Regions from separate parts of the Romboutsia sp. D33t1_170424_H2 genome, predicted to be linked through region 3. Evidence: riboswitches for the same ligand, from Rfam matches in the RefSeq annotation. Region 3 holds a riboswitch; each other region holds the start of a gene.
What was found. A riboswitch is a leader RNA that binds a small molecule or an ion and turns the genes downstream of it on or off. The one in region 3 is predicted to bind cyclic di-GMP.
Positions count from the first base shown of each region.

Region 1 (11,326 bases), on a different contig from region 3:
ACAATATAATGAGATACTAACAAAAGAGCAAGAAATATATTATGCAGATATAATATATTATGCTATGAAAGAAAATCTACAATTAGAAGATATATTAAAAAATATAAGTAACTTAAAAATGCAAGGTTATATAGATTATTTAGTTTCAAATAAAAGAGATTTTATATTTGATTTATATGATTACTTAGACAATACTTTAAATACTTTAGACATAAAGAAACTTCAAATTTATAGTTGTGTATCTAAATCATTGTTAACATATGGTGGTTTAGTTGGTAAAAAGTATGAAAATTTATTTTTAATGTATATAACTTATACTTATGATTATTTGAAGCAATTATATAATACAGACTTAGAAGATGATGATTTACTAAATTTATTGAAAAATGAAGATGAAATATTCATTATAAGTATAAATAGAGCTCAAAAACTTAGTAAAACTGATAAATTAGAGTATGTAAAAAAAATGAAAGACTTATTAATAAAAAATCAAAAATACAAAAAGGGAATAGAAATATTAATAGAGAAATTTAAAAATGAATTTGATATAAATGAAGAGCTAAATGGTCTTAAAAAACAATATAAATCGATAATTCAAAATGACATAGAGGTAGGAAATATTATTGGAGCTAAAGAAAATATATATGAATATGAAAGTATATTTGAAGAAGAAGAGGCAGAGATACTAAATTTAAAAGCAATTATAAAAATGTTAGAAGGAAAGTTCGAAGAATCTGATAAAATGTTTAAAAATTCATATTTATTAGATAGATACAATTATAATGTGGTTTTTAATATAGGGTGCATAAAAGAAATATTAGGACAATATGAAGATGCCACTAAATATTTTGAATTAATAGTAAAAAACTGTGAAGACGAAAACATAGTTCTAGAATCAAAAGAAAAAATTATGATTATAAATTAAAATATACAAAAATTATGTCATAAGAGGAGGCTCAAATTTGAGTAAATATAAATTTGTATTTGACCTAGATTCAACATTAACAAAACAGGAAATACTTCCTGAAATGGCAAAGTATATTGGATGTCATGAAAGTATTAGCAAAATAACAGAAGATACTATGTTAGGTAAGTTGTCTTTTGAAGAAAGTTTTCTAAAACGAATTGAAATATTAAAAGAGATACCTATAAAAAAAGTACGTAATATAGTTAAAAATATAACATTAAATGAAGAATTAATTAAATTTATTTTAGAGAATATAGATAGATGTATTATAATAACTGGTAATCTAGATATCTGGATTTGTGAACTCATGGATATGTTAGGTTTAAATGATATATATTATTCATCAAAGGCTTTAACGGATGGTCAATATATTAAATCAGTTGTAAATGTTATAAAAAAGGAAGATATAATAAAAGAAATAGATGGACCAGTAGTAGCTATTGGAGATGGAAGTAATGACTCAAAAATGATAGAGTATGCTGATATAGGAATTGGATTTGGTGCTGTTAGACCAATAGCTCCGAGTGTATTAAATGTTTGTGACTATGCGTTTTATGAGGAGGAGAAATTATGTCAGTTTCTAAAACGATTATTATAAGTTGCGCAGGAATGGGAACTAGATTAGGTCTAAATACTAATAAATCATTAATTGATATTGATGGAAAACCATTAATAATAAGACAATTAGAATGTTTAGACAAGTTTGATGATATAAGAATTGTTGTAGGATATCAAGCCCAAGAAGTTATTGACGTAGTTTGCTCATATAGAAAAGATATTACTTTTGTGTTTAATCATGATTATACTAATACAAAAACTGCTGCTAGTTTATCACTAGGGAAAAAACATTCTAATGAGATGATTATATCATTAGATGGAGATGTATTATTTAAACCTGAAGACCTCGAAAGATTTATATTAGAAGATGATGAAGAAGCAATAGGTGTTTGTTCTCCATATACTAATGAACCAGTATATATAGATACTGAATTTATAGATGGAACTGAACATGCAGTTAGTTTTTCAAGACAACATGGAAAGTATGAATGGACTGGGTTGTTTAAAATATATGCACATAAACTTAATAGCGGAAATGACCATGTATATAAAATGATAACACCTAATTTACCTTTAAAAGTAGTTCATGTAAATTTAAAGGAAATAGATAATATGAATGAATATAAAAAAGCTTTAGATTGGTATAAAAATGGATACAAATAAAATCGGTTAAATATGAATTTATAATCAAACCTTAACTAGGAGAAATGGGATGACGAAAAAAAATACAAGGGTATATAAAGAAAACATAAATATAAATAAAAAAGTGTAAAACTATTTTGGGATAAAAGAGCAGAAAAGTACACAGAAGATAATCCTTATAAAGCTGTAAAATGTAACGATAATGATTCTGAATATGCAAAATTATTAGATGAGTATGAAAAAGAGGTTATAATACCTAAATTAAAAATAGATAAAAATTCTAAAGTTTTAGATATAGGTTGTGGAGTAGGAAGATTAGCAGAAATGATAGTATTAAATAGTAAATACTATTTAGGTACTGATTTTGCAGAAGATTTACTTAATATAGCGAGAAAAAGAATAGGTTGTAATAATAGTTATGATTTTCAAATATGTGATTTTATAAATATATATGATAATGAGGTTGTAAAAAGTAATGCCCCGTTTAATAAAGTAATTTTAGCAGGTCTTATAATGTATATAAATGATGAAGAATTTAACATATGCTTTGAAAATTTACTTAAAGTCTTAGATAAAGAGGCTATGATATATATAGCATCACCAATTGCTACAAAAGAAAGATTAACCCTAGGTGATTTTTACTCTAATGAATTAAATAGTGAATATAATGTTATATATAGAACAATTGATGAATACATAGATGTTTTTAAAGTTCTTATAAATAATGGATTTAAGATTATAGAAAATGAAATGTTTCTAACTGATAAAAAACAATACAAAGAAACTGAGAGACACTATTTTATTTTAAATAGAGGTTAAACAATAAACTTATAACTAAAGTTACAATTTAAATCTTGGATTTATAGAAAGTAGTGTGATTAAAAATGAATGAAAAACAAAGAATAATAGAAATTTTAAAAACCTCAATAGAAGGGATTTCTTATATAATTAAAAATTTAAATACAGACTATGAGTTTATGTCTGAAATTTGTATACAAGCTATTAATACAGTTAAAAATAGCTTTGAAAATGCTAAAAAATGTGACGGTAGACTTTATAATCTATCAAATAGTATATTAGAAAAATTAAAAGATTTAAATAAAACAAAAGATACAGATACACTTTATGATTGCCAAGAAATTATTAATATGATAAATGATATGATAGATATTATAAATAAAAATATTAAGGAAAAATATAATATTGTTTTTATGCCATACAATGCATCTATGTGGAATAGCCTTGAAAGTATTTGGAAAGAAGCTAAAGAAGATGAAAATTGTAATTGTTATGTAGTACCAATTCCATATTATAAGTTAATTTATAATAGAAATGGGAATATGGACGCTATATTTACATATGAAGGTGATATGTTGCCTAAATATGTACCTATTACTGATTATAAAACATTTGATTTAGAAAAAATTAGTCCAGATGTTATATATATACACAATCAATATGATGAATATAATAATGCTACTAGAGTAGATAGCAACTATTTTTCTTATAATTTAAAAAAATATACAGATATGCTAGTATATGTTACTTATGGAATATTAGGTACTTATCCAATTTCATTTTATAAAGATTTTTACTCATTTATAGGAACAAGAGAATTTGATAAAGTTGTTGTACAATCTCATGCATTTGCAGACATTGCAGAATATAGTGGGGTAGCTAGAGAGAAATTATTGCCTCTTGGGTCACCTAAATTTGATGCTTTAGTTAGTAGTCTAAAATCAAATACTACAAATGAATATTATAAAAATAAATTTAAAGGTAAAAAGGTATTTTTATGGACTACAAACTTAATGAAAGTTATAAATGGAAGAGATAAAGTATTAGATGAAGTTGAAGAAGTCTTTAATAAAATTAGAAATGATTTAAACTATGGATTAATATATAGACCTCACCCACTGGAGCTGTCATATGTTAAATCAAGAGCCCCAGAATGCTATAAAAGATATAAAGAGTTATTAAGCTCAGCAAAAAATACAGAAAATATAATTATTGATAATTCACCTAGTTATTACGAAGCTTTTCAAATATCTGATGCACTAATAACAGATAGGTCTTCTGTATTAATTGAATATATGGCTACAGGAAAACCTGTTTTAATATATGACATAGAATTAAACAGAGAATACTATCATGAAAAAGTATTTGATATATTTTCTAATTATATAGTTGGTGAAGATGAAATGACTGTAGATAAATTTATAGATTTAGTAGTCAATAAAAAAGATTACAAAAAAGATAATAGAATTAATGCACTAAATACTGTTCTTTCAAATATTGATGGTAGTTGTGGAGAACAAGTTCACAAACATATAAAGCAGTGTATTGAAAATAATTATTTTTAAAATTTCACAATGATATTAAATACAAAAAGTCATGAATAACTTATTATATTAAGTAACTATTTTTACAAGACTTTTTGTATTTTATTATTAAAAATATTAAGTATTAATTAATACAGGTATATAATTTTAACTATAAGAGTATTTATAATAATTAATAGTTTTATACATATCCCGATAAGTTCATAAAATAAATCTAAATTAAAAGTAGTTAAATTACTACTAAAGTCTTTAATCATTTTTCAAAATCATGAATTTTTATAATATTATATGAACACAATATTAAATTTTCTTTAAAGAAAGAATAAATTTTAATATTGCAAATGTTATAAAATTTATCTAAGTAAAAACTAACTTTACTATACATTTTATTAGTATAATAAGCTTTGATTTATTAATAAGGTAGATAAGTATCATAAGAAATTTTATTAATATAATTGAGTGTTAAATCAATATTTATATCAAAAATATCTTTAGGAACTAATATAGATATAAATGTATTTAATTTTCTGGTTTTAATATTTTGAATTTATAAATAAAATTACAGTCATAATTGAAAAAAATAGGAATATTATCTAAATTTATAATATTTAGGAATTAATCTGAATAAGGATGTTTAAGTTAAAAATTTTTAGTGATGTAGAATTTATTGTCTAATACATAATTTGTATTATTTTAATAAAAAATATAAAGTTCTAATTATATCAGCCGTATAATATAAAATACAATATAAAATATAATATAAAATAAAATTACACTTTGTGATTTAACAAATAAGTTTAAATGTATTTTTAATATTAGTTTGAAAAAAAATAGTAAGAAAATACAAATAAAAACTTGATTAAATGGTAATTATACTATAATATTTAGTGTATGGAAAAAAATGTCGAAAAGTGTAAAAAAAGAACGAAAAACAACGAAAAACAAAATAGGCAAGCTAGAGAAATCTAGTGACGCAAAACTATAGGAGCTAAAGTAGAAACTATGCTAGCCAGTTGCAAAAAACTGTGTGTTTTTGTTTTCGATATATAAGGTTTATAATTTTGGAGAATTATGAATAATATATAAATTATTTTGATTGTTTGTGTCCAAATTATGCATCTCTATTTATCGACGCTGATATTATATAACTCTCTTTAGAGTTATTTTTTTTTGAAGAAATAATATTTTAATAAATCTAATAATTCAATTATATTATCAAAGTTCATTATGTATCTTACATTTTTTATTATAGGAAAAATTATGTAATAGTATAAATTATATAGAAAAAAATAAGTAAAAGTTTATAATTAAAATGATAAGAAAATTAAATATAAGAAAACGAATAATAAATATATTGATTTAATTTTATATCTAAAATAATCAAATTCTAGCAATGATAGTATGCTATGTAGTATACAAAATTACTCTTTATAGAGTGGTTTTTTGATTTATAAAATTAATGGAGGAGAGTAATATGGAAATCTATAATTTAATGAAAATGGGATTAGATGCTACACATTTAAGGAGTAATGCCATTGCAGAAAATATTGCTAACATAAATACTCCAGGGTATAAAAGAAAGTATGTTAGTTTCGAAGATACTTTAAAGAATAAACTAGAAATTCCTAGTATAAAGTTAAAGGTTGATAAGGAATCTGTGGTCAGAGAAGATGGTAATAACGTTGATATTGAACATGAGAAGGTTAATCAAGCAGCTACGACATTAGAATATAATGCGTTAGTAAGTCTTACAAATATAAAAATCGCTATGACAAAAAGTATAATATCTGGGAGGTAAATAAATGAGTGTTTTTAGTGGTATGAGAATTAGTGCAAGTGGTCTGACAGCAGAACGTATGAGAATGGATATAATATCTTCGAATGTTGCTAATATGCAGACTACAAGAACTAAAAATGGAGGAGCATATAGGAGAAAAGTAGCTAGCTTTGAAGAAAATTATGATGAAAAATTAGGGATGTTAGGTGTTAAAACAAAAAAGATTGAAGAAGATAAATCTCCTCTCAGAAAAATATATGAACCAAATCATCCTGATGCAGACAAAGATGGATATGTAGAATATCCAAATGTAGATTTATTAGCTGAAATGTCAGATCTTATAAGTGCATCGAGAGCTTACGAATCTAATGTAGATACTTTAAATGCTCAAAAAAATATGATATCTAAAGCTTTAGAGATAGGTAGATAGAAAGTAGGTGGTTAAATGACAGGAATAAGCAATATAAATATTAATTCTGATATATTCTCTAATGCTATTAATAATAAGACTACATATAAAGTTAAAGGAAATGAAAAGCCAGACAAGCAATTTGAAGATGTTATAAAGAATGCTATAGGTAAGGTAAATGATAGTATTATAAATTCAAATGAAAAGATAGAAGCGCTTATAAAAGGTGAAGATGTTTCTATGCATGATGTTATGCTATCAGCACAAGAATCTCAAATGTCAGTGCAACTTATGATTGAGATTAGAAATAAGTTATATGATGCTTACCAAGAAATTAATAGAGTGCAATTGTAATTCCTTAATAAGGAGCAGATAGATGAATTTTAAAGAGATAATAGAAAAAATAAAAGATTTTATAAAAACAAGAAAAGAAAAATTTAAGGAAATGAGAAAAGAAAAGAAAATAGCCATTATAGTTGGAGTGATTGCAATTATATTAGCTATAATATTTGGAATTAAGTATAAAAATGATAATAAATATGATGTTCTTTTCTCGGGTTTAGATTCAAATGATGCATCTGTTATAACTAAAGAACTAGAAAAAGAAAAAATTGAAACGAAAATAGAGGGCGATAGTATATATGTACCTAAAGATCAGGTAGATAAGTTAAGACTTGAACTATCTGGAAAAGTTTCAAATGGTTCTAAAGGATTTGAACTTATGGATGAAGGATCATCGTTAGGTCTTACAGATGAAGAATTTGAGGTAAAAAAACAAAGAATGATTCAAGGTGAACTAGAAAAAACTATAAAAACTTTTCCGCAAGTACAAGATGCAAGAGTTCATATAACAGAAGGTGAAGAATCTGTATTTGCTAAAGAGAGCATACCTGGAAAAGCAGCCGTTTATGTAGATTTAAATGTAGGAGAACAATTAAGTCAAGAACAAGTTAAATCTATAATATCTTTAGTATCCGCAAGTACACCAAATATACCGAAACAAAATGTTGAGGTAATCAACCAAAATATGGTCTTATTATCAGAAGGAATATTTGATGAAAATGGAAAATCAAATTCTAGCGATAATTCTAATGGGATTGATATTGCAACTAAGGCAGAAAGAGATCTAGATAAAGGATTAGAAAGAGATATAGTTAGATTACTTGAACCTATATTTGGAGAGGGAAAAGTAAGAGCAACTGTTAATGCTGATTTGAATTTTGACACTAATGAAAAAACTCAAACGATAATAGATCCTAACAAGGTTATAGTAAGTGAGTCAAAAAGTGAAAATAAATCTACAGAGCCAGTAAATACAGGTGGTACTGTTGATAACAATATGAATAATAAAGGCAATGTAAATGATGGAACTACTGAAAGTAAAAGTGAAGATATAAAGTATGAAGTAGGAAAGACAGAAATTAAAACTGTTAAGGCTCAAGGTGAATTAAATAGAATAACTGCTTCGGTTGCTATAGATGGCAAATTAGATGCGGGAGATATTAAAGACGTTAAAGATATGGTATCTAATACCATTGGTGTAGAAAAAAATAGAGGCGATGATGTAGTAGTTGTTGCTATGGACTTTGAAGCAAATGCTAAAAAGAATCTAAAAAATGCATTAGGTGATGAAGATGAAGTGGCTAAGTTATTAAAAACAACAGGATATATAGTAGCCGGATTATTACTAGTTATAGTAATAGCACTTATAGCTATATTTGTTATTAAGAAAAAGAATAAATCTAAAGAAATTGATGAAATAGATGAATCTAATGAAATAGATATGATAAATCAAAAGCTAGAAGAAATGGAAAAACATAGGCTACACAATTTAGAAGATGATGAAGATAATATGACTTTAGAGGAAGAAGTTAAGATATACGCTTCAGAAAATATAGAAGAAGTTACAGAATTAATAAATAATTGGTTAAATGAGTAAAGGGTGGTAGTTTGTTTTGGAAAATGAAGTTACTAAATCAGTAGAGAGTACTAAATCAGGAAATGCATTTGATTTAGGTGATATACCTAAAGTGAGAAGAGTTACTGGTGCTAGAAAGGCAGCAGTACTCTTAATGACATTAGGGACTGACGTTTCAGCGGATATAGTTAAAAATCTATCTGATAAGAAAATACAAAGAATCGGTGTAGAAATAGCTAATATACACACTGTCAACGCAAGAGAAAGAAGAGAAATTCTCCAAGAATTTATAGAACTAAATAAAGGAAAAGAATTTGTGTTAAAAGGTGGTATAGACTATGCAAAATCACTGCTTAATGGAGCTTTAGGAAACCAAAGAGCTAATAAATTAATAGAAGGAATTAGATATGATGCTTATACAAAACTGTTTATGGCAGCGAGAAAAGCTGAACCAGAGCAGATATTAGCATGTATACAAGGTGAAAGTACACAAACTATAGCTATAATCTTATCTCACATACAATCAGACAAAGCAGCTTTGATATTAAGTGAGTTACCACCTAAGATTAAAAATGAAGTTTCACTAAAAATAGGATCAACATCATCAGTATCACCAAGTGTAATAAAGGCCATTGATGAAGCTGTAGAAATGAAACTATCAAAACTTGGACAAAGAGAAATGGAAAGTTCTGGTGGTATTGATAGCTTGGTTGAAATACTTGGTAATGTAGATAGAAAAACAGAAAAAAGTATTATAAGTTACATAGAAGAAAGAAACAATGAATTAGCTGAGGATATAAAGGCCAATATGTTTATATTTGACGACATTGTAAGGCTTGAAAATTCTACTATTCAGAGAATTCTTAAAGAGGTTAATGTTAAAGATATTGCATTTGCTCTTAAGGGAGCATCTAAGGAAGTATCAAATGTCATATTTAGAAATCAATCTCAAAGGGCATCACAAGCTCTTAAAGAGGAAATTGATTTATTAGGAAAGATAAAAATATCTCAAGTAGAGGAAGCACAACAAAATATAGTTAATGTTATAAGACGACTTGAAGATATGGGTGAAATAACTTTAACAAGAGGATCAGATGATGAGTTTATCATGTAGTAACATAATAAAAGCTAAAAATGTTAATTTAAAAGGCGTAAAAACAATAAATAACCTCTCTCAAATTGAAAGTGAAGAAGAAAGAAAGCTTAGAGAAGACTTAGAAAAAAAATTAAGCGAAAAAAAAGAAGAAATAAATATTAAGTTACAAGAAGCTCAAAAAGAATATGATGACATTATAGATCAAGCTAAAGCTGAGGCAAGTCAGATAATTGAAGAAAGTAAGTTAGAAAGAGAAAAAATAGAAAAAAAAGCTTATGAAGAAGGATACAATCAAGGGCTTAAAAACGGATATGAAGATGGATACAAAGAATCATATGAAGAAAATATAGAAAAGGCAAAAAAAGAGTCTGAAGAAATTGTAAATAATGCCAGTAAATTATTGATACAAGCCAAAGATAAAGTAGCTGAGTATATGAATTTAAATAAAGAAGAAATACTAAAAATTAGTATAAGTATAGCTCAACAAGTTCTAAGGGATGAATTCAAATCAGAATCATCTATGAATACTTTATTAACTAAGGTAATTGAAGAGTATGAACTCAAGGAAAATATAGTAATAAAAGTAAATCCTTTATATAAAGATAGCTTAAAGAATGAAATATTAAGTTTAAAAGAATGTAATAAACTTAAAGGCGACGTATTCGTTTTAGAAGATGAATCTATAGATATTGGAAATGCTATTATAGAGAACGTAAAAGGAAGAATAATAGTAGGTGTAGATGCTGTAATAGATAAGGTTAAAGAGGAGCTATTATGATAGACATAGATTTTGAAAGAATACTTAGTAGGATAAAGGATATGCCTACTGTTATATCTGAAGGAAAAGTAAAAAAAGTTATAGGTCTTACAATAGAAGTCGAAGGTATAAAAGGATTTGTAGGTGAGTTATGCTCTGTATACAATAATTTAAATACCCCTATAAATTGTGAAGTTGTAGGTTTTAGAGATGGAGATGTAATACTTATGCCTCTTGGTGAGTTAACAGGAATTGGACCTGGTTGCAAAGTAATTGCACAAGGAGTACCACTTAGTGTTAAATGTAGTGATGAACTTTTAGGAAAAGTACTTGATGGCATAGGTAATCCAATAGATGAAAATATGATTTTACAAGGTGAGAGATATAGTTTATTTAATGAACCACCAGATCCAATGAGAAGACCTCGAATAACAAATATAATGCCAACAGGAATAAGAGCAATAGATGGATTTTTAACTTGTGGAGAAGGACAGAGGATAGGAATATTTGCAGGTAGTGGAGTTGGTAAAAGTACAACTTTAGGAATGATGGCAAGAACGGCAGAAGCAGATGTAAATGTTATAGCCCTTATTGGAGAAAGAGGAAGGGAAGTTTTAGACTTCATTGAGAGAGATTTAGGTGAAGAAGGCATGAAGAAGTCGGTAGTTGTTTGCGCTACATCAGATAAATCACCCTTAGTAAGATTAAAGGGAGCACTAACAGCTACATCTATTGCCGAGTACTTTAGAGATAAAGGTAAAAAAGTAATATTAATGATGGATTCTGTAACAAGATTTGCTATGGCTCAAAGAGAAGTTGGATTAGCTATAGGAGAACCGCCAGCACAAAAAGGATATACT
Region 1 covers NZ_JADOZQ010000001.1:241,076-252,401, forward strand. Annotated here, with positions in the region: gene I4U66_RS01255 (glycosyltransferase) at 1-925, shown strand, start outside; gene I4U66_RS01260 (HAD-IB family phosphatase) at 963-1,565, shown strand; gene I4U66_RS01265 (NTP transferase domain-containing protein) at 1,538-2,188, shown strand; gene I4U66_RS01270 (class I SAM-dependent methyltransferase) at 2,462-2,986, shown strand; gene I4U66_RS01275 (CDP-glycerol glycerophosphotransferase family protein) at 3,052-4,530, shown strand; cyclic di-GMP riboswitch class I at 5,449-5,530, shown strand; gene I4U66_RS01280 (flagellar basal body protein) at 5,984-6,307, shown strand; gene flgC (flagellar basal body rod protein FlgC) at 6,312-6,716, shown strand; gene fliE (flagellar hook-basal body complex protein FliE) at 6,732-7,049, shown strand; gene fliF (flagellar basal-body MS-ring/collar protein FliF) at 7,072-8,634, shown strand; gene fliG (flagellar motor switch protein FliG) at 8,651-9,727, shown strand; gene I4U66_RS01305 (FliH/SctL family protein) at 9,711-10,487, shown strand; gene fliI (flagellar protein export ATPase FliI) at 10,484-11,326, shown strand, end outside.
Region 1: it holds a riboswitch for cyclic di-GMP, as region 3 does, so the genes downstream of both, I4U66_RS01280 (flagellar basal body protein) here and I4U66_RS08900 (SpaA isopeptide-forming pilin-related protein) in region 3, are expected to answer to the same signal.

Region 2 (11,326 bases), on a different contig from region 3:
AACCTTAAAGTAGTTAAACTACGCATATCACCTAAAGTTATATTTTCAGTTTTACCTAATTGATTTTGGATAGATTTAACTAAATATTTATCTGGAATATTAACAACTTCCTGTAGATTTATTTCTATTAAACCTTTTACACTATCTTGAAGTTCAATAGTCATATTATCTATAGCTTCTTGGCTAGGCTTCTCTTCTTTTAATAAAGCTTCTGCTTTAGCTAATTTGTCTTCTAAAACTTTTACACTGTCCTCAGTATAATTATCTTTATCAACCTTCTTAGCTTCTTCTATCGTCTTAGTTAATTCAGTAGTATCAACTCTGTCAGTATTAACAAAGTATAGCTTAGCATCTGCCCAGTTTGCATGGTCATAGTCAGTACCATTGCCCCCATCTCTAACTATTAACTTTAACTGCTTAGCACCAGTTGTATCTACCTCCACAAACTTCTGTGCATCTTTAGCTTTCATTACGCCACTATCATAAACTTTCTCGCCATCTAAATGAACTTCGAAACTTAAAGCTATATCTCTGTTATATACTTGGCGGTCTACACCTACAAATGAACTAAACATATTTACATTCTTATCTGTTAAATCATATACTATCTCGGAATGTGCATGTGTACCTAATCCCTTAGTATAAACCACTTCACTTCCATCTTCGCCATTAAGTCTTATTTTGTTGTTACTTATAGATTTATCTTTCTTAACTCCACCGTATCCAGATGTTGCAGACTTCCAGTCATAATCAGATAAGTATCTAAAGTCTTCAGGGTTTACTACACTTATAATTCTATTTTTCTCTGTCTTGTTACCATCTCTATCTGTTACAGTATATACTATAGGATAGTTACCAACTCTATTAAAGTTAACTTTATCTTGACCAGTAACTACAACACTTCCAGTTATATTTCCATCTTCCGCATCAGTAGCTTTATATGTTCCTGCTAAATCTTCTAAAGTTTGACCAACTTTAACTGTTTGAGATTTAGGTATAGTTAATTCAGGCTTAGCATTATTAGTAGTTAACTTAGGTTCTACAAATACACCGTGATCTGAAGTATTTCCGTTTCCACCATTGTTAACTTCTAATCTAAGTTGTTTAACTCCTTTAATAGGTACTTTTATATATTGTAAATCATCCTCATGTTTTATTACTTTAGTAGTAGCTAAAGTCTTTCCGTCACCTACAACTTTGAAAGTTATACTTGAATTGTTTTGGACTGGTATATTCATATCCACGCCAACTTTAACTTCGAACTCTTCATAGTTGTGCTCGCCTAAATCGTAAACTACATTACCATTAGCATGAAGTCTTATACCCTTATCGTAATCTTTAATTTCACCTAAAGTTCTACCTTTTATAGAATTGTTACGAGAAGGAGTTCCCCAGTCAGTTTTAACGCTATCCCATTCTCTGTCAGATAGATAATCATAAGCACTAGCAACTGTTACCTTCATAGTTTCTCTAGTTGTTGACCCTTTGTAACTAACTTCATAAACAACATCATAAACTCCTGCTTTAGTATTATCAACATTATTTACAACCTTAATGTCACGTAAATCATTTCCTTCATAATCAGTTGCTTTAACATAATCTAGAGGATTAAACTCTTCACGTAAACCTAAAGTTAAACCACCAACTGTTTTTACTATCGGTTGGAATGCTTCTATACTTACTGGTTTTGCAGTACTTAAATCTTTAGCATAAGCCACTACATCATACTTAGCATTCTCTTCTATATCTATATTCTTAACTACGAAACTACTATCCTTTGTATAACCTATAACTTCACCATCTTTAAGTATTTCATAACCTAATAAATCGTCACTGTTATTAGTATCTATATTAAACTTTAATGTATTGGTTTTATCCTCTTTGTTTATATTAGAAGATACTGTAACCTTAACATCTTCACTAAAGCCTGTGCCTTTATAATCATAAGCACCACCATGAAGATATTCTATTTTCTTATCAGGCTTAGGTAAGTGAGCAACTGCTTCTCTCATTTGAGGAGTAACTTCTACATACTTCCATCCTTCAAAGAAGTCCATTAAGTTTACACCTAATCCTAAAGAATAAGCTACTGTTAATCTTTGTGTATCTGAACCTTTTATAGACTTAATTAAATCTGTGTTATCTCTAACTGCTTTAGATGCTTTAGTATAAGCGTCGTATCCATAAGCAATGTTTAATTGAGATAGTATTGCTAAGTTCTCAAAGTGACTTAAGTTATACTCTTCTCCTTTAAATCTCTTTAGTACCTCATTCCAGTTTGCACGGTCTCCACCTGTACCTGGGTGTAATCTTCTATACTCTTGAGCATAAAGGTTATTTGTAACTTCTCCATGAACTATATGCTTAGTATTAAATATATGTCCAAATTCATGGTTATAAGCCCAGTTATCGTTACCTGGCATTTGTGGTGGCATTGCTAATAACTTAAAGAAACCTTCGTCTTTCTCTATATTATCTGAACCTCTATATCCTGTATAACCATAAGCCGCATATGCATGAGGTCCTCCTTGGAATGCTCTGGCTACGAACTTATTAGGGAAAAGACTATCCTTCTCTTCTTTTGCATTTTCTTCAAATCCCATAAATGATTGGAACATGTCATATATTTCTTCCCAACCTGCCATAGTATCCGCAGAGTCATACCCTTTTGCTTCTGCTTGTTTAATTCCTTTCAATGCACCTTTTGCAGTTGTAGTTATTACAACGTTCTCAGATACGAACTCAGCTATATTGTAAACTTTACCTTTAGGGTTTCCATTAACAAAATCTTCGTCATTAACTGCTACTTTTCTTTCGTATTCCTCCAATTCCTTAGCAAATTCCTTAGGGTCAGTTTCACCATGGAAATACGTAGGAAATTTAGTTCCACCCTCAAATCTTACTTTAGGAGCATAAGCTTGTTCTTCAGGATATGCTTCATTTATTAAATAAACTGCCGCACAGTTCATGTCAGTTGGAACTTTAACAACATTTCTACCTGGATGTAAGTTTACTGTTCTTCTCCAGGTACCTTGTGTCTTACCTACTTGACCAAATCCTAATTGAGGCATTTTACCTGTTGGGTCTGCATCAACATATACTATTATTTCTTCACCTGGAGTTACGTATCTTCCGAAAGACTCTAATGAAGTATATGCTCCACCGTTAATACTTCTCTTAGCACCTTCTGTACCGAAATTACCTCTTTGCTCTCCTACCAAAGTTCTAGACATATTTTCAGTTTCAGTTTGTTCGCCATTTAAAACCTTCTTAGCTAACTCTATAGTAGGCATTAAACTATCCTTTAAAGGGTGTTTCATAACTTCTTTTTCTAAAGACTCTATTGCTTCTAGAGATTTGTATTTGTCTTTAAGCTCACTCATTAATCCATCTGTAAACATATCGTTAACATTATCCGAAACTAAATCTTTTCTAAAGAACATTATTTCATTTAAAGTAGCCCAGTTTTGGTCACCCTTAGTCCATTTTAATTTTATTCTCTTAAACTTAGTAGGTTGGAATTTTGCTTCTATTAAGTCTTTAGTCTTGTTAGCTTTACCTGTAGCAACTAACTTAAATGTCTCACCTTTGCTAGTTGTAGAACCATAAATCTCAAACTCTTGAGCAAAACCTTTAGCATCGCTTTGTCTAGCACCGTAAGCTAATCTATCGATAGTTACAGGGTTAACGAATTCAACTGTTACTTCGTTACTCCAATTTGTATCGTTAGACTTATTAGTTTCCCAGTAAGTATTTATGTCATTGTCTGCCGCTTTATCTATAGTTTGTGATGCATATCTCCCGGCATTATTAGTTATACTCTTTATGTTTTCATAAGGAATTCTAAATTGTTCTATATATTCCTTATTATCTAAATGAGTAAATGATTTAGTAAATGCAACACCACTTACTATTTCTTCTTGCTCTAAAATATTTCTAGCATTTTCTAAATCCTCTTTGAAGTCATTATAAAATGGATGCTTCTTACATTCTTCTTCTAAAGCATTAAGCTTATCTATACTATTGAACTCTTCGCTTAAGGCACTCATAGTGTTGTCAGTAAATAATCTATCCATTTTATCCATTGTAACATCTTGAGTATATAAACCAAACTCTGACGCTAAAGCCCAACCTTCATATCCTTGCTTATAAACAAACTTAACTCTTTTAGCTTGAGTTGGATTAAACTTTATAGATATAGAGTCTCCAGTTCTTGAAGCACTACCACTAGTTACTTTAGTAAATGTGTCTCCTGCACTAGTCTTAGAAGTATAGATATCGAACTTCTCTGCGAAACCTCTATCTCTCGGAGAATAATATACTATTCTATCTAAAGTTCTTATTTGGTCTAAAGTCATTATAACTTCGTTTGTATGAGTTTCGCTATTTCTAGCATCAGAATGCCAATTAGTGTTAGGATCACCATCTATAGCTTTATCTATAGTTTGATTTGACCAATGTCTACCGTTAGTAGTTATATTCTTTATATGACTATTATCTATCTTATAAGTCTTATCATACTCTGCTAACTCTGGAGTTCCAAAAGCTTTAAACTTCGAAACTTTAGCATCTGCATAAGTTACCTCGTTACCTTCTAATACAAGTTTAGCATCATCTAAATCTTCTTTGAACTTACTGTATAAAGGATGTGCCTTCGCTTCATTCTCTAAAGCAGTAAGTTTCTCTAAAGTCCCAAAATCAGGGTTTACTGTATTCTTATTACTGTCTGTAAATAGTTTATCCATTTTCTCTGATAAAGCATCTTCTTTATAGAACCTAGCTTCTGATATGAATGGTCTATTTTCATGGCACTCTTTAAATACAAACTTCAGTCTCTTAAAGTTTGTTGGGTTAAATTTAAATTGCATAAAGTCTTTAGTAACTTCTGCAGTACCGCTAGAAACTAATTTGAATGTATCCCCTTGAGAAGTTTCTGAAGCATATATTTCATACTTAGTAGGAAATCCTTTTTGATTTCCGCTTCTAGGTAATAATGCTATTCTATCAAGTTGTTCTATTTCATCAAAAGTGAATACCACTTCATTAGTGAAACCATTACCATTGCTTCTGTTTGTTTCCCAATGTGTATTAGGGTCACCATCATACATATATTCTATTTTTGTTGTAGAGTAAGTTCCACCATTTACTTGTGTATTAACGATGTGGTCTTTACCTAACATAAACTTGTCATCATAAGCTTTTTGGTTTTCAGTTCCATACCCTAATAACTTAGATACTTTAGTTTCAATAAAGTTAACCTCTTTGTTCTCTAGAACAAGTCTTGCATTATCTATATATTCTTTAAAGCTATCGCGGAATGGATGTCCTTCAGTTTCTTTCTCTAAAGTGTTTAATGCTTCAGGAGTTGCAAACTCTTTACTTACTTCATTCATGTTTGCATTAGTAAATAATCTTTCCATCTTATCTAGAATTCTATCCTCTTTATAGAACCAAAACTCTGCGGCACTTGCCCACTCGTCATGTGCTTCTACGAATTTGAATTTAACTCTCTTTGCTCTTACAGTATCAAATTTAAATTCAACCATTCCACCTGTAACTTTACTTCCTTCTATTTTTCCTGCTAGTTTAAAATCTTCACCTATTTCACTCTCTGAAACATATATCTCTGCACTAGTAGGATATCCTTTACCTTTAGCCCCGTCTTGTCTTGTAGCATAAGCTAATCTATTTATCTCGGCTATATCTTTAAACTCCACAATTACTTCATTTTTAAATTCATTTGTATTTCTAGTGTATGTTTCCCAATGTGTATTAAGTTTTCCATCTATAGCATTTTCTATCTTAGTTCCTGGGTAACTTCTTCCATTGTTTGTTATAGACTGTATCTCAACTCTATAAAGTTCATTATACTTAGCGAAGTTAGGATTGTTCTTAATTTTAAAATCACTAACTGTCATACTTTTAGAAACTTGTTCCTCTATCGCTAATGCTTTTTCCTTTATTACTTCGTTAGCAAAAACATTTAAAGCAGGTGTGCTGTTTGTTGCTATAACAGATATGGCCAATATTGATGCTATCTTTTTCTTCATAATATTCTCCCTCTTATATTATATGAATTTACAATAACTAAATATTTTACCCCAAATTTCAAAATATAGTCTTGCTATAGAGCTATAGTTGTTTTTATTAAATAAAAAACTACCCTTTATAAAGGGTAGTTGCCATCTAAAGTAAACATTATAAAACAATCTTACAATTATATCATAAGATAACTCTATAAAAACAAAGAATATCAATTCTTTGGCAACTGGCTGGCATAGTCTAATTTTACCTTAGCCCCTTTAGCTTTGCGTCGCTAGATTTCTCTAGGTTTGCTAATATGTAATTTTTAGTCATCTATATTAATTATACATAATTTTTTATAAATTAAAATAGTTTTTTTTAATTTAAAATAATTTTAATATATTTTTGAATATATTCTATTAAAGCAAATATTAATTATTACTACACAAAAATATTTATTAATTTTTATCTGTAATTAAGCTTCTAATATGAAATTTTTACCATTTAGGCTTTTTCCACTTATATTTATATATATGGTATAATAAGTGTAAAAATTTATACATTTTAATAAGGAGACATCTATGGATAAAATTGCACAAAACAGAGAATTTTTCAAAGCTGATTTTGAAATACTAAAACAGATAAAAACGGATAAACAAAAAGGAATACCCACTCCTTCTTTCCAAAAAGAATATGATTCAAATTCTAATTTAATAGAGTTACCTCCTGTAAGCAAAGACATTTTAGTTAAACCTAACGTACTAGATTGTATAAATGATAGAAGAAGTATAAGAAAATATAGTGATGAAAAAATAAATTTATCTGAACTTTCGTATTTACTATGGGCTACTCAAGGAATCCAAACTGTAAAAGATAAATTTAGTGCCTTAAGAACTGTACCTTCTGCTGGTTGCACTCACCCATTTGAAACATATTTAATAATAAATAATGTTGATGGTTTAAAGAGTGGAGTTTACAGATATTTACCTTTAGAACATAAACTTTTATTTATAAAGACTTTAAGCAATATAGATGATGAAATAGATAAAGCAACTCCAAACCAACCTTTTGTTCAAGGTTTCGTATCTAAAAGTGCCGTTGTGTTTGCTTGGAGTTGTATTCCATATAGAAGTGAACATAGATTTAGTATAACTGCTCATAAGAAAATACTTATAGATATTGGACATGTTTGCCAGAATCTTTACATAGCATCAGAATCTCTTAATTACGGGACTTGTGCTATCGGAATATATGATCAGGATATAATTGATAATATGTTAGATTTAGATGGAGAAAATGAGTTTGTAATTTATATGGCTTGTTTAGGTAAAAAACTTTAATAAATTAGCTTAATTATTAATATAATTGTATTACTTTAAAGTAAAAATCTCAAAAATATCTTAAATTAAGATACTTTTTGAGATTTTTTAATTTTAATATTTTTAAATAAAGTATAGTATAAAGTACTTTATTTTGATATTTGACTTAATATATATGAGGTTACTTCATCAGGAGAAATATTTAAAATAATCGCAAATTATTCATTTAATAATCTTTCTGCTTCTTTCATAATATTATTATCTCCTTTAGAAATTATATTTCTCATTGAAATTTTATTATTATGTTATTAGAATAACCAGAATTTAATACATAAATTTATAAAATTGGAGCTTGGTTATTCATTGAATATCCATCATTTCTAACATCACTCATATCTAATGTATCATCTTTTATTTTAACCTTGCTAAGTTTTTTAATTGCTCCATAAGGCTCTCTTAATGAAAGTTTATCTCCTCTACCAGAAATAACCCATAAAATCTTATACCCTCTAGGTATTACTTGTAACTTATCTTCTCCTTTACCATCAGTAAAGTATACCAATAAATTAATTTTTTTATTATTAGCATATTCAAAAACTGGGCTAAATTTAGTTGATCCTCTTCTTTTAAGCCTTTCTTTTATATCTTTTACAGATTTGACTTTATACACACGTCTAATTTCATTGTCACATTCTATGATTGTAATTTCATGGTTATAATTTTTTACTATATTAAGTACTTCCTTAATAGCTTGTTTAAATTCTTCATCACTAATGCTTCCACTTATATCAAGTGCAACAGCTATCTCTGCTTTATGAGATCTCAACTGCCCCCTCAAATCTAATCTATTTGGCTGTCTTCTATTTCTTCTTGTTATAGTCTTCTTTTTATTACTTTCGATTGTTCCCATCAATCTATTAAGATATAAGTTCCAAGGCAATTCACCTTTACTATTTTTAAGTGATGATATCATACCATCTAAGTATTCTGGAATTTTACCTTTTTGAGAATTATTAATAGCTTTTTGGGTAAATTCTTTAAGAGTTTCCTCATCTATATTACTAGAATCTTCCCAAATATCATGAGTTTTTTCTGGATTGTATTCAGTTTCTATATCATCAGACTGACGAGTATCATCTTCTTCGCCATCTTTATCTACTTCTTGTAAATCTAATTCAGTTTGAATTTTTTCTACATAGTATTCAAAAGGCTCATAAGGCTCAAGTTTTAAATTATATTTTACATTTACATTTTCTAAAGTAACAGCATATGGTGGTAAATTATTTAAATATTTATTAACCACTATATCCATCGCCATATTAATAGCTAATGTACTGTATTTTCCTTTTAATTCTCTTGCTCTTACTAAATGCATAGATATTACATGAAGAATTTCATGTTTAATTGTACTTTCCATTTGTCTCATATTAAGGTCTAAAAAAATTATTGGGTTAAAGTATATGACATACTTAGCACCTTTAAAATTTATAGCAGTGGGACTACTTATATCAAATCTTATTTCTCTTGATGTTTGAAATAAAAAATATCCATAGAAATTATCTTTATCTTCCATAAGGCTTAGATTAACTTTATCTACTAAACTAAAAAATTCATTTTTGAAATCTTGTGGTATATCTATCTCAAATTTTTCACCCTTGTGATTTGCCTTTAACATAGCATACGTATCTATAATTTTCTCTGCTTTATAATAAAGATCTCTTTTTTGTTTATCAAAGTAAGTTTCCATAGGCTATCCCCTTATTAATTTATAAGATTCAAAGTAAGCTTCTACGAATTCTTCATTTTCTATAGCTTTTTCGTATACTTTTTTATAGCTATTTTTAATCTCTTTCATAATTCCTACCATTAAATCTATAGGATATACTTTTAAAAACTGTATAAATCTACTAATATAATAGCTTGATTCATAATTTTCACTTTTAATATTTGATTCTAAGTTTCTTAAAATATTCATTGCTGCTAAGTAAAGTCTTGTATGACTTTCAGTTTTTACTCTTTCTATAACAGATTCACTTAAAGTATCTCCACAAAAAACATCTTCATAAGATATTAATGGGCTATAATCTGATTCAACAAAACTTATAAATTCCTCTGCGATAACTTTACCTACATTTCCTTTTATAACATTTAAAAATACAGCTTTTGGTATTGAGTCCTTTTGATCCTTGTATGCTTTATAACTTTTAGAAACTCTTTCATAACTTCTTGGAGTTGCAGATACATCTCCTTCATTTGTTTTGTGTAAATATTCTGGGAATGTTGAAATAAACTCTATAACCTTTTGTTCAAGCCCTTCATCTATTGCCCATTTTAGCCATTGATTATAATCAGACTCCATATTTAACCATACAAATCTATTTTCTTGAGCTGCATCCATATCTACAACTTGATAATCAAAATCTGAACCATACTTACTTGATGGATTCATTGCTGCTAAAATCTTTACATCATCATGTAACTTATATCCATTTATTTCTCTATTTAATATTAAGTTCATAAGCTCTTGTTGTACCGTATGCTCACAACGATTTATTTCATCTATAAATAAAAGAACATTTCTTCCTTTAGATATTTCTTCATCAATTTCTCTTAACTTGTTATGAACAGCATATACTGTTGTTTTCTTTACTATCTCCTGACCATTAGAATCACTCATTATATAAGATTCTACAGTTGGCAAGCCTCCTATTTCACCTTCTTTAAGTAAGTTTCCATCAATAACAATTAAACTCCACTCATTTTCTTTAGCAAGCTTTTTTGCTAATGCAGTTTTTCCTATTCCACTTTCGCCAACTACTAAAGGTACTTCCCCAGTAGCTAAAACTAAGTCAACGCTTTTTAATGTCTCTATAAAATTCATTTTTTATTTCTCCTATATCATCTTAAGTTTTTCATCTACAGCTATTTTTTTAGCTTTTTTACTTCCGTATTTATGAATGAATATTATCTTATCCATGGATATATTATCATTATTTTTATCTATAGTTTTACAGTTTAAAAAATCTCTAACATATTTTTCTTCAACATCTTCCTTTAATAGCATTTCTTTTAATACTTCTTCTAATTCTTCTTTAGATATCTTATTTGAAATATATTTAATGGTTAAAATGTTTGCCTTTAAAAATTCTAACATTTTATTTTTATCTAAGTTTTTTATAAATCTAATAGCCGATTCATTGCTTTTAATAGCTAAAATCTGTGCATTATAGCTAGGTGAATCTATATATCTTAATGCAGTATAATTTATTTTTACAGCCTCTTCTTGAACACTTTCATAAGGATTTTTTATATATTTTAATGAATCATAATCTTTTCTTACTGCTAATAATTGTAGCTCCTCATTTGGATTTTCAACATATTTAATAGCCCATCCAGCTTTATCTATAGCTAATTTAATTACCTTATCAGTTGGATTTTTAATGCACTCTAAAATAGTCCATCCATCACTTACAGCTTTTATCATCATATCTTCTGTTGGTTTATCTATATATTTAATTGCTCTAGCATTGTTGTCTATAGCTAATTCTTGCATCTCTATAGTTGGATTTTCTATATACTCTAATACAAGCCCATTTTTCTTTATAGCTAATAACTTAATCTCATCTGTCGGATTGTTTATAGTTTTTATAACAAATGGATTATTATTTATCATCTTTATAAGTTTTGCTTCTTCCATAGCATACCTTTCCCTCTATGTTTATTTTTAATTTTTATCTATTTTAATTATTTCTTATTATAATTAATATACCTTTTTAATAAATTTAAACAGAATAATTATGGCAATATATAAAAAAAGTACCTAAAACTATTTTAGCTTTAGGTACTTTTTTATACAAATCCTTCTATTTTTCTAATTTATTTTAAATTTTTTATTTTTTAAAATGATGGCGGTGTTACTGCAAATATAACCTCACAATCCTCATCAGAATTATTTTCCCACTTATGATTTGAGTATGGTGGTA
Region 2 covers NZ_JADOZQ010000003.1:90,868-102,193, forward strand. Annotated here, with positions in the region: gene I4U66_RS05170 (NPCBM/NEW2 domain-containing protein) at 1-6,050, opposite strand, end outside; cyclic di-GMP riboswitch class I at 6,261-6,347, opposite strand; gene I4U66_RS05175 (SagB/ThcOx family dehydrogenase) at 6,606-7,364, shown strand; gene I4U66_RS05180 (vWA domain-containing protein) at 7,681-9,090, opposite strand; gene I4U66_RS05185 (ATP-binding protein) at 9,094-10,224, opposite strand; gene I4U66_RS05190 (hypothetical protein) at 10,237-11,040, opposite strand; gene I4U66_RS05195 (helix-turn-helix domain-containing protein) at 11,241-11,326, opposite strand, start outside.
Region 2: it holds a riboswitch for cyclic di-GMP, as region 3 does, so the genes downstream of both, I4U66_RS05170 (NPCBM/NEW2 domain-containing protein) here and I4U66_RS08900 (SpaA isopeptide-forming pilin-related protein) in region 3, are expected to answer to the same signal.

Region 3 (11,326 bases):
AGCAAAAGAAGAAGTAGATTTAATAGTAAAAGAACTTAGAGAACTAGAAAAAGAAAGAGCATCTAAAGAAAAGAATCAAAGGATAGAGGCGCTTAGAAAAGAAATATCTAGTTCAATGGGAAGTCTTCAACCAACTGTTAAGAGCATGATTGTTCCTAAAGTATCAAGTAAAGAAGTAAAAGACTTAAAAGTTGGGGAAGAAGTAAAAGTTATAACTTTAAATCAACAAGGTAGCGTTGTTTCAGTTGATAACAATAAAAAAGAAGCTGTTGTTCAAATAGGAATAATGAAGATGAATCTACCGTTTAAGTCTCTTCAAAAAGTTAAAAAAGACCCTAAAACAACAATCACTAAATCAACAAGAAGTATAATAAAAGCTAAATCAGGAAGAGTAAAAAGCGAAGTAGATTTAAGAGGTATGAATTTAGAAGAGGCTATAATGGAAGTTGAAAAATATTTAGATGATGCTTATGTAGCTGGCCTTGAAATGGTAACTGTTATACATGGCGTAGGAACTGGAGTATTAAAATCTGGACTACAAGATGTATTAAAGAGAAATAGACATGTTAAGTCTCAAAGAGCTGGACAATATGGAGAAGGTGGAGCTGGAGTTACTATCGTAAATCTAAAATAAAAAATGATTTGTTCACTATATCGTGAGATGTTTAAAATATATAATTTTGCGATATAGCAAATTTTTTATAAAAGTAATATATATAAGGTGGTACAATATGATTTTAGTATCAGCATGCTTACTTGGAATAAATTGTAAGTACAATGGAGAAAATAATAAAAATGAAAATGTAAAAAAGTTCTTAGAAGGTAAAGAGTTTATAATAGTGTGTCCAGAACAATTAGGAGGAATGAGCACACCAAGAGAACCTTCAGAAATAGTTAAACTAGATGGATATGATGTTATAAAAGGAAAAGCAAGTGTAATTAATAAGCAAAGATTGGATGTAACTAAAAAGTTTAGAAATGGAGCAGATGAAGCTTTAAAAATAGCTAAATTATATAACTGCAAAGAGGCTATATTAAAAGATGGAAGTCCATCTTGTGGTTCAAGTTATATATATGATGGAAGTTTTGCAGGTAAAAAGAAGGACGGCTTAGGAGTTACTGCTGCATTATTAATAGAAAATGGAATAAAAGTAATAAGTGAAAAAGAACTATAAGTAAAGTAAATTTTTATTTTAAATTTAAATGGAATAATTAACTTATACAAAATTGTATTATAAATAAGAATATTGCTAAAATATAGTTAATAAATAAACCAAATAACTTGAAAAAACTCATAAATTGATTTACCATAAAATAATAAGAATATGAGAGGAGAAATATAATGCAAGATTTTAAGATAGAAATAGCAAACTGCTTAAAAGAAAACATAGAAGATTTAACATTAGAAGAAATAGTTGGTCTTATAGAAGTACCACCAAACAAAGAAATGGGAGATTATGCATTTCCTTGCTTTAAATTAGCAAAAGTATTTAGAAAAGCTCCAAATATGATAGCGGCAGAATTAGCAGAAAAAATAGAAGCTAAAGGAGCAATATCTAAGGTATTACCTTTAGGAGGATATGTTAACTTCTTCGTTGACAAATCTCAATTAGCTAAAAATGTTATAAATGATGTTTTAACTCAAAAAGAAAAATACGGACACAGTGATTTAGGAAAGGATAAGACAGTTGTAATAGACTTCTCATCTCCAAATATCGCTAAGCCATTCCATATAGGGCATATAAGAACTACTGTTATAGGAAATTCTTTATACAAAATATATGATTCTCAAGGATACAATACAGTAAGAATAAATCACTTAGGAGACTACGGAACTCAATTTGGTAAGTTAATAGTAGCTTTCAAATTATGGGGTAGTAAAGAAGCTGTAGAAGCCAACCCAATACCAGAATTATTAAAATTATACATACAATTCCATGATGAAGCTGAAAAGCACCCAGAGATGGAAGATGAGGCAAGAGCTTGGTTCACTAAATTAGAAAATGGAGATGCTGAAGCTAAAGCATTATGGCAATGGTTCAGAGATGAAAGTTTAAAAGAATTTGCTAGAGTTTATGACTTATTAGATATAGAGTTTGATTCATATAATGGAGAAAGTTTCTACTCTGACAAAATGGACTCAGTAATAGAAACTATAAAAGAAAAAGGATTATTAAAAGAATCTCAAGGAACAAATGTTGTTGAGTTAGAAGAATTCAATATGCCACCAGCTCTTATAACTAAAAATGATGGTTCAACATTATACATGACTAGAGACTTAGCAGCTGCAGTTTATAGAAAGAATAATTATGATTTCGACAAGTGTATATATGTAGTTGGTTCTCAACAAAGCTTACATTTCCAACAATTATTCAAAGTTCTAGAATTAGTTGGATTTGAATGGGCTAAAGATATGGTACATGTACCATTTGGTATGGTTGCTTTAGAAAATGGAACAATGTCTACAAGAAAAGGTAGAGTAGTATTCTTAGAAGACGTATTAAAGCAAGCTATAGAAAAAACAAAAGAAACAATGTTAGCTAAAAATCCTAATGCATTAAATGTTGATAAAATAGCTAAGCAAGTAGGTGTTGGAGCTGTTGTGTTCCAAGAGCTATCTAACAGCAGAATAAAAGATTATACATTCTCATGGGAAAGAACTTTAAGCTTTGATGGAGAAACTGGACCATACGTTCAATATACTCATGCAAGATGTTGTGCAGTTTTAAGAAAAGCTAATGAAGAAATAACTACAGATATAAATTATGAATTATTAAATGATGAAGATAGTTCAGAAGTATTAAAGGTTATAGCATCTTTCAACAAGTCTATACTTAATGCTTTAAGAAAGAATGAACCACACATAATAACTAGATTTGTATTAGATTTAGCACAAGCATTCAATAAATTCTACCATGACAATGCCATATTAGTTGAAGATGTTGAATTAAGAAAAGCAAGACTTGCTTTAGTTGCTGCTACTAGACAAACAATAGAGAATGCTCTTAAGTTATTAGGTATGCATGCACCAGAAAGAATGTAATTATAATATTGATTAAAAATTAATATTATAATTTAGATATAATATACAGTGGTAGCTAAAACTATTGGTTCTAGTTACCACTATAATATTTTCTAATATATTTATTTTAAATCTATGTAAAAATATAAATAGTAATAATTTATATAGTTTATTAAATATAATCAAGTTTTGAAATGGCAGTGAAAAACTGTCTCTTTTTTTTGGTTAGTCAAAGCAAAGTATATTAAGTATAATAGATGATAACAATAAAGTAATATAGAGTTTCATATGAGAAAGGTTAAGAGTATGATAGCTAATACTACAATAGAAAATAATATAAAAAATGCATATATATCAGCATTTGAAATGAATGACAAATCATTAAAAGATTTAATAATAATAAATACAAAATGTCTTATTGATGATAAAATACAGAGATATGTATATATAGATAGCAATAGACTAAGAGATGAATTAATATACTATAAATTTTATGGAGAGAAGTTAAGTAGTAAAAATATAATAAATATATTACTTCCAGTAATACTTTCAAACACAAACGCAGATAAAAGTGAAGAAGTTGTTATTGATTTAGTGAGTAAGTATATAAGGTTTCTTAAAATAGAAGAAAATACATATGAGTATATATTAAGTGCTATTTGCTATAATATTATAATCCATAAATTAATAGAAAATAAAAATGTAGAATATGAAGAATTATTGCAAAGTGCAAAAGAAAAAATTATAGGATTTACAATGGAATTAGATAAATCTCAAGTAGTTAAGTTTCAAATGGAACGAATTAAAGCAATACAAATAATAGACAAGTATATAGATTTAAAAGTATATGAATACGAAGAAGATAAAGTATTAATAAATATGTTAAATGTATTGTATGATATATATATTGAAGATAGGGAAATAAGTGATAATGGAATATTAAGTATAAAAAAATCTATACTATCTATACTAAACTTCGAAGAGAATTTAAATATAAACAATATAGACTTCACCTTATCAATGGCTGAATATGTAATTAAACTAAGAAAATATATAATTAACAAAAAGATTTATAATAATCGTGTAGATCCAAGATCCCTAATTAAATTAGAAGTAGGGGAAATTACTATAGATCCGATATTTAATCAAATTGAAATTATAAAAAAAGATTTTAAAAATGATATTCTTGAGATAGGAGTCAAAGCTAAATCAGGAATATATAATCTTAAATTTAAAAAATCTTAGTTAGTATTTTCTAGGTAATTAACAAAATCTTCTTCGCTAGTATCAGTTAAAAAGCATAGTTCTTTTATTATACTGTTTCTTAAATCTATAAATTCATTAAGTCCAGTATTTTCATTTGTATACTCTAAGGCTTTTATAATAAGCAATAAGTCCCTTTTTGATAAGGCATTGATAGATACTTGATCGATTAATTCCATAAAAAACTTCCTTTCTAAATTAGATATAATTATGATACTATTATTCTACAAAAAGGTTTAAAAAACCTTCTATTAAAGAAAAAAATGATAATATACTACATATAGTATTTTAACCTAAAATGTACAGAAAATCATAGCATAAATGAAAAAAGAGGTGAAATAATTGAAAATTTTATTAACAACGTTAAATTCAAAATTTATACATACAAATTTAGCAATAAGATATTTAAAAGAGTTTGTAAAAGACTTAGTAGAAGTAGATTTAAAAGAATATACAATAAATAATGATTTAGATTATATATTAAAAGATATACACAAACATGATTATGATGTAATACTATTTTCAACTTATATATGGAACGTAAACGATATAGTTAGATTATGCCATAATATAAAGAAAGTAAAGCCAAGTATAAAGATAGCTCTAGGTGGGCCAGAGGTAACTTATGATAGCGAAAGCTTTATGGAAAAGCACTCATTTGTAGACTATATACTTTATGGAGAGGGAGAATTAGTTTTTAGAGATTTAGTAATGTATCTAAAAGGACAAAAATCTTTAGAATATGTAGAAGGTATAGTTTATAGAAATAACGATGAGATAGTTGTAACTAAACCTAAGGAATTATTACAAAATCTAGATGAAATACCTAGTCCTTATGATCATTTAAATCCAGCAGAATATGAAAATAGAATTGTTTACTATGAAACATCTAGAGGGTGTCCTTTTAATTGCCAATACTGCTTATCTTCAACACTTGAAGGATTAAGATATTTTAGTATAGATAGAGTAAAAAAAGATTTAAAGGCATTAATAGATGCAAGGGTATCTCAAATAAAGTTTATAGACAGAACTTTCAATGCTAACAAGAAGTTTGCACAAGAAATAATGAATTTCCTTATGGAAAATGACAATGGTTATACAACATATCATTTTGAAGTCACAGCACACTTATTAGATGAGGAAACATTAAACTTCTTAAAAGATTGCAAAGAAGGGTTATTCCAATTTGAAATAGGAGTACAAAGTACAAACCAGAAAACTCTTGATGCAGTTGGAAGAAGAGATGATTTTGAAAAATTATCTTATGCAGTTAAAAAAGTAGCATCGTATAGAAATATACATCAACATTTAGATTTAATAGCGGGACTTCCATATGAAGATTATGCAAGCTTTGAAAATTCATTTAATGATGTATTTAATTTAGGTATAGAGCATATACAATTAGGGTTCTTAAAGATGATAAAAGGAACTGGTATAAGAAATACTGCAAAAGAACATGGATATAGATACAAAGATTATACACCATATGAAGTATTATATAATGATTATATAAGTTATAGCGAAATGATAAAGTTAAAAGATATAGAAGAAATACTAGAAAGATACTATAACTCTAAAAACTTTGTATTGTCAATGAGATACATAATACATAATTATTATGAGCAAAGTCCATTTAAATTCTTTGAAGAATTTGCAACTTACTTTGATGAAAATGGGTATTTTGATGTAGCACAAGGTAAGAATCAATTATATAAAATATTATTAGATTTCTACAACGATAAGATAAATGATAAAAATGAATTATTTAATGATATATTAAAGTATGATTATATATCATTAGGTAAAACTTCAAATTTACCTCAAATATTCAATAAAGAAGATGTAGAAGATTTTAAAAATAGATGTCATATGTTCTTACAAAATGAAGATAACATATTAAAATATATACCACAGTTTGAAAATAAACCAGCTAAGCATATAATAAAATATGTTCATTTTGAACCATTTAGATTCGATATATTAAAGTTAAAAGAAGATATACATGCTGATATAAAAGAGATAAAAAATATAATTTTATTTGTCTATGATGATGATAACAAAGTTTTTGAAAAGTCAAAGTCATATAGTGTTAACATATAATATTAAATGCTAATTATTACATATTGGTATTATATATTATGAAAACATATCACATAAATTTTTAATGGGTATAAACATTAATAGATTAAAAATTATTATGTGAAGTTACAAAGGAGGAAAAGATGAAGTTTAAAATAGAGAAGTATTTATTAAAGAAAACAGAAGAATTATCTTTTATAACTATAAAACATGGTGGAGAATTTAACTTAGAAGGTTACACTATACCTAAGGGTGGATTAGATGTACCTATAAAAAATGAGGTATTAGTTAAAGGAATAAAAGAAAAGACAGCGCAAGATAAGATAAATACAATGTCTATAGCAGATGCTATGATATATATAATGGGTATTGATAGCCAATTTAAGTATAATGAAGAATACAGAAAATTTTTAGATGCTTTTAGCAAAAAAGTAAATATAAATATAAAAGAATATATGGGCTATATGTCTAAAAAATACTTTGATATTGGTGAGATAACTGATTCGTTAATATACTTAAAAGCTATGATAAGTATGTATCCAAATGACATAGATGGATTATATCATTATTCAATAGTTTGCCAGGAACTAGCAAAGCAGTATCAAAAAGATATGGACAAAGAAGCTATGAATAAGTTTTTATTAGAAGCCTTAGAAAAGTTGGAAATGGTTATACAATTAGATGAAAACTTTGCTTTAGCTTACTATCATTTAGGATATCATTACTACAATCAAGGTCAATATTTAAAGGCTAGAGTTATATGGGAAGAAGCACAAAAATTAGGGTTAGATGCAGACTTAATGGCAGAGGTTCAAGAAAATATAGGAAAGATGGACTTTAAAGTTCAATATGAAGAAGGTTATAATTTAGTATTCCAAGGAAAATGTGAAGAAGGACTAGAAAAATTATTACCTCTTGAACAAGATCATCCTGATTGGTGGAACTTATTATTTATGATAGGATTAGCTTATAAAAATATGGGTGAATTTGAAGAAGCTAAGAAATATTTTGAAAAAATACTTATAACTAAACCACATCAAGTAGATACAATGGTTGAACTAGGCCTTTGTGAAGCTAGTATGTTCAATATAGATAAAGCTATAGAACACTTTGAACAAGCAGCTAAAATAAAAGAAGATCCAGAAATATTATGCAATTTAGGGATGGCATATCTAAACAAAGGTGATATAGATGATGCTATATATTATATAGAAAGAGCTTATGAATTAGATCCACAAGATGAAATTACAGTGGCATGTTTAAGAGAACTTGATAAATATAGATAAAAAATAAGTTAAAATTTACTATAAAAAAATCTAAAATTGACTTTAACTAAATTAAAGGGTATAATAAATCACTGAGATTATATAATTATATTCAAAAGTTAAAATTAGGAGCGAAGAAGTATACCTTGTATATGGGCACTTGAGGTATATGGAGTTAATAGTGCAACCGACTATTCAGATAATATTTAAATATTATTCGAATAGTCTTTTTTATTTTAAGATACAAGTTTATTGATAAGACATTAATGAAAATTAAATGAAAGCTAACAATTTTATATAGCATAAATGCGAACAAATTAAAATAATTAAAAGGACATAAATACATATAAGCTAAAAATAGGAATGAAGAAGTATACCTTGTATATGGGCACTTGAGGTATATGGAGTTAATAGTGCAACCGACTATTCAGATAATAAATCATTATTATCTTGAATAGTCTTTTTTATTTTAAAATAAAAGTTTATTGATAAGACATTAATGAAAATCAAATGAAAGCTAACAATTTTATATAGCATAAATGCACACAAAGCAAAATTATTAAAAGGGCATAAATACATATAAGCTAAAAATAGGAATGAAGAAGTATACCTTGTATATGGGCACTTGAGGTATATGGAGTTAATAGTGCAACCGACTATTCAGATAATAAATCATCATTATCTTGAATAGTCTTTTTTATTTTAAAATAAAAAGATTTAAAAAGGGTGGTGAAATTTATTGAAAAATAAATACAAGTTAGGAAAAAAAATAATATCGATACTTACGTCAGTACTAATGGTTATAAATGTGTTAATTAATACACATTTTGCGTATGCTGAAGAAGTTAAGACAGATAATCAAGGGGATACAATAGAAGTATCTATAACATGTGATAAAAAAGAGATTGAGCCTGGAGAAAAATTGAATTTTAAACTAGAGTATAAGGCTAAATATGGTCCAGGGAGTATAAAACCAGGTGATACTATAGAATTTGAAATGCCTAGTTGGCTTGAAAGATTTAGCTTTAAATTCCCCCCAGAGCATTTTAAAAGTGTACAAATGGAAGGTAATAAAGTAGTAGCAACTTTTGGGGATGATGTTTATGATGCAATAGGAGGATATGTTAATGTATCAGCATATGCAGATAAAACGGAAGAAGTAGATAATCAGAAGATAGAGGTATGGGTTGATGGAAAACCAGTTACTAGCATAGAAATAGCTATAAAACCATCTAATGAAACAGAGCCTATAATAGATAGACAGATTCTTAAAACTATAAATAATTATGACCATGTAGATTCAGATGGAAATACGGTAGGAAATATATATTATCCAGTACTAGGAAAAACTCAACAATATAGAGTATATGTTAATGAGAAATTTTCAAATATATCAAATGCAGTATTAACAGATAATATGCCTGAAGGAATGGAGCTTATACCAAGCTCTGTAAATGTAATTAAAATAGAAAGAGATAGCGCAGAAACAGATGTCACAGATAGCTTAAATATAAGCAAATCATCTAATAGGCTTAGTATAAACTTTGGAAATATTAAAGATAAATATATTGTAACTTATAAGACAAAGATTACTCAAAATTTGAGTTCTTATAAGAATACAGCAGTATTTAATAAAAGCGATGGTAAGTTAAATAGTACTGTTATATTAAAACAAAAAAATGAAGCAAAAGATGTTATAAGTAAGTATAGTTATACTTCTGCTAAAAATTCAGAAGGTAAAAATGTAGCATCTATGAACGAAAATGTAAGATATAGAATAGATATTAATGAAAATAGGTCAAATCTTAAAAATGTAACTTTAAATGACTTTACACCTAAAGGAATGGAACTTTTAAAGGACAGTATAAGTATAGGTAAATACAATAAAGATGAAAGCTTTGAGTGGGTAACAGATCAATTTAAAGATAAAATAAACACTAATAATGGAAATTTAACTATAAATTTTGGAAACGTAGATGATTACTATATTGTTTGTTACGACATGAAGATTACAAATGTTGAAGATTCATACTCAAATACTGCAAAGTTATCATACAATGGAACTAGAAATAGTGTTGATGATACGGTTAAATATGAATACAATGCAGGAGCTATAAATGCTCACAAATCTGTTGATAAGACTAAATTAGAAAAAGATGATGACCAAAGTGTTGTATATTCTATAAACTTTGAGAGTTTTGGTGTATTCCAAAAGGGATATATAGATTTAGTAGATAAATTAGATCCGAACGTAAAGATCGTAAAAGTTGAAGTTCCAGATGCTTTTTCTAGTAAAATAGATAAAGCAAATAATACAGTCAATATTATCAATGATAAGGGACAAATAAATTACAAAGAAAATTTAGAAGTAAAAATATATACTGATTTTAGCAATGTAAAAGATGGAACAACTGTATCAAATATAGCTAAAATAAATGGTAATCCAAGTAATAAAGTTGAAACTAAAAAGGGATATGCTTTTGAAGCTATTAAAGTTGATAGTGAAAATAAGGAAAGTAAGCTTAGTGGAGCTATATTTAATCTAAAAGATTCTAATAAGAAAGTTATAGGAAAATTAACTAGTGATGAGAATGGATTAATTAAATCAGATGTAGATAATGTAGGAACATATTATTTACAAGAAGTAAAAGCTCCAGAGGGATATTCAGTAGATGGAAAAGACATAAAGTTTACTATAGAAAAAAGTGATATAGGAACTGTTAAAAATATAGGAACTATAACAAATGAGAAAACAAATGGAGAAGTAGAAATAAAGAAAGTAGATAAAGATAATACAAGTAAAGTGTTACCAGGAACAGAGTTTGAAATACAAATACAAGATGGGCAAAAGGTAACAACGATAATAACTGGAAAGGACGGAATAGCAAGAGCAAGTCTAAAGCCAGGAAAGTATAAAGCAGTAGAAACAAAAGCATCCAAAGGATATATATTAACAAATGAAGTACAAAACTTCGAAATAAAGTTTAATCAAAAGGAAGATGCAAAATTAGTATTTGAAAATGAGAAGCAAGAAATTCCTACTGAAAAAATTAACAATAAGTTAAATGAATCAGAGAATAAATCAAGTGGAGAAGTAGAAATAAAGAAAGTAGATAAAGATGATACAAGTAAGGTGTTACCAGGGACAGAGTTCGAAATCCAAACACAAGATGGGAAAAAGGTGACAACGATAATAACTGGAGAAGACGGTATAGCAAGAGCAACTTTAAAGCCGGGAGAATATAGAGCAGTAGAAACAAAAGCATCAGAAGGATATGTATTAACAAATGAAGTACAAAATTTTGAGATAAAGCCTAATCAAAAAGAAAATATAAAATTAGTTTTTGAAAATAAGAGGGAAGAATTGCCTGTAAAAGATACTAATAATAAGCAAAGTGAATCAGAAGATAAATATAATAATGATAATAAAGTAGTAGATGAAAAAACAAATGGAGAAGTAGAAATAAAGGAAGTTGATAAAGACAATCCAAGTAAAATGTTGCCAGGAACAGAGTTTGAAATCCAAACACAAGATGGAAAAAATGTGACAACAACAACAACTGGAAAAGACGGAACAGCTACAGTAAGTCTAGAACCAGGCAAGTATAAAGCAGTAGAAACAAAATCATCAGAAGGGTACCCATTAACAAATGAAGTACAAAATTTTGAGATAAAGTCTAATCAAAAAGAAAATGTA
Region 3 covers NZ_JADOZQ010000006.1:87,205-98,530, reverse strand. Annotated here, with positions in the region: gene I4U66_RS08935 (endonuclease MutS2) at 1-634, shown strand, start outside; gene I4U66_RS08930 (DUF523 domain-containing protein) at 732-1,175, shown strand; gene argS (arginine--tRNA ligase) at 1,343-3,043, shown strand; gene I4U66_RS08920 (hypothetical protein) at 3,311-4,267, shown strand; gene I4U66_RS08915 (hypothetical protein) at 4,264-4,464, opposite strand; gene I4U66_RS08910 (B12-binding domain-containing radical SAM protein) at 4,628-6,385, shown strand; gene I4U66_RS08905 (tetratricopeptide repeat protein) at 6,508-7,650, shown strand; cyclic di-GMP riboswitch class II at 7,748-7,830, shown strand; cyclic di-GMP riboswitch class II at 7,980-8,063, shown strand; cyclic di-GMP riboswitch class II at 8,213-8,296, shown strand; gene I4U66_RS08900 (SpaA isopeptide-forming pilin-related protein) at 8,369-11,326, shown strand, end outside.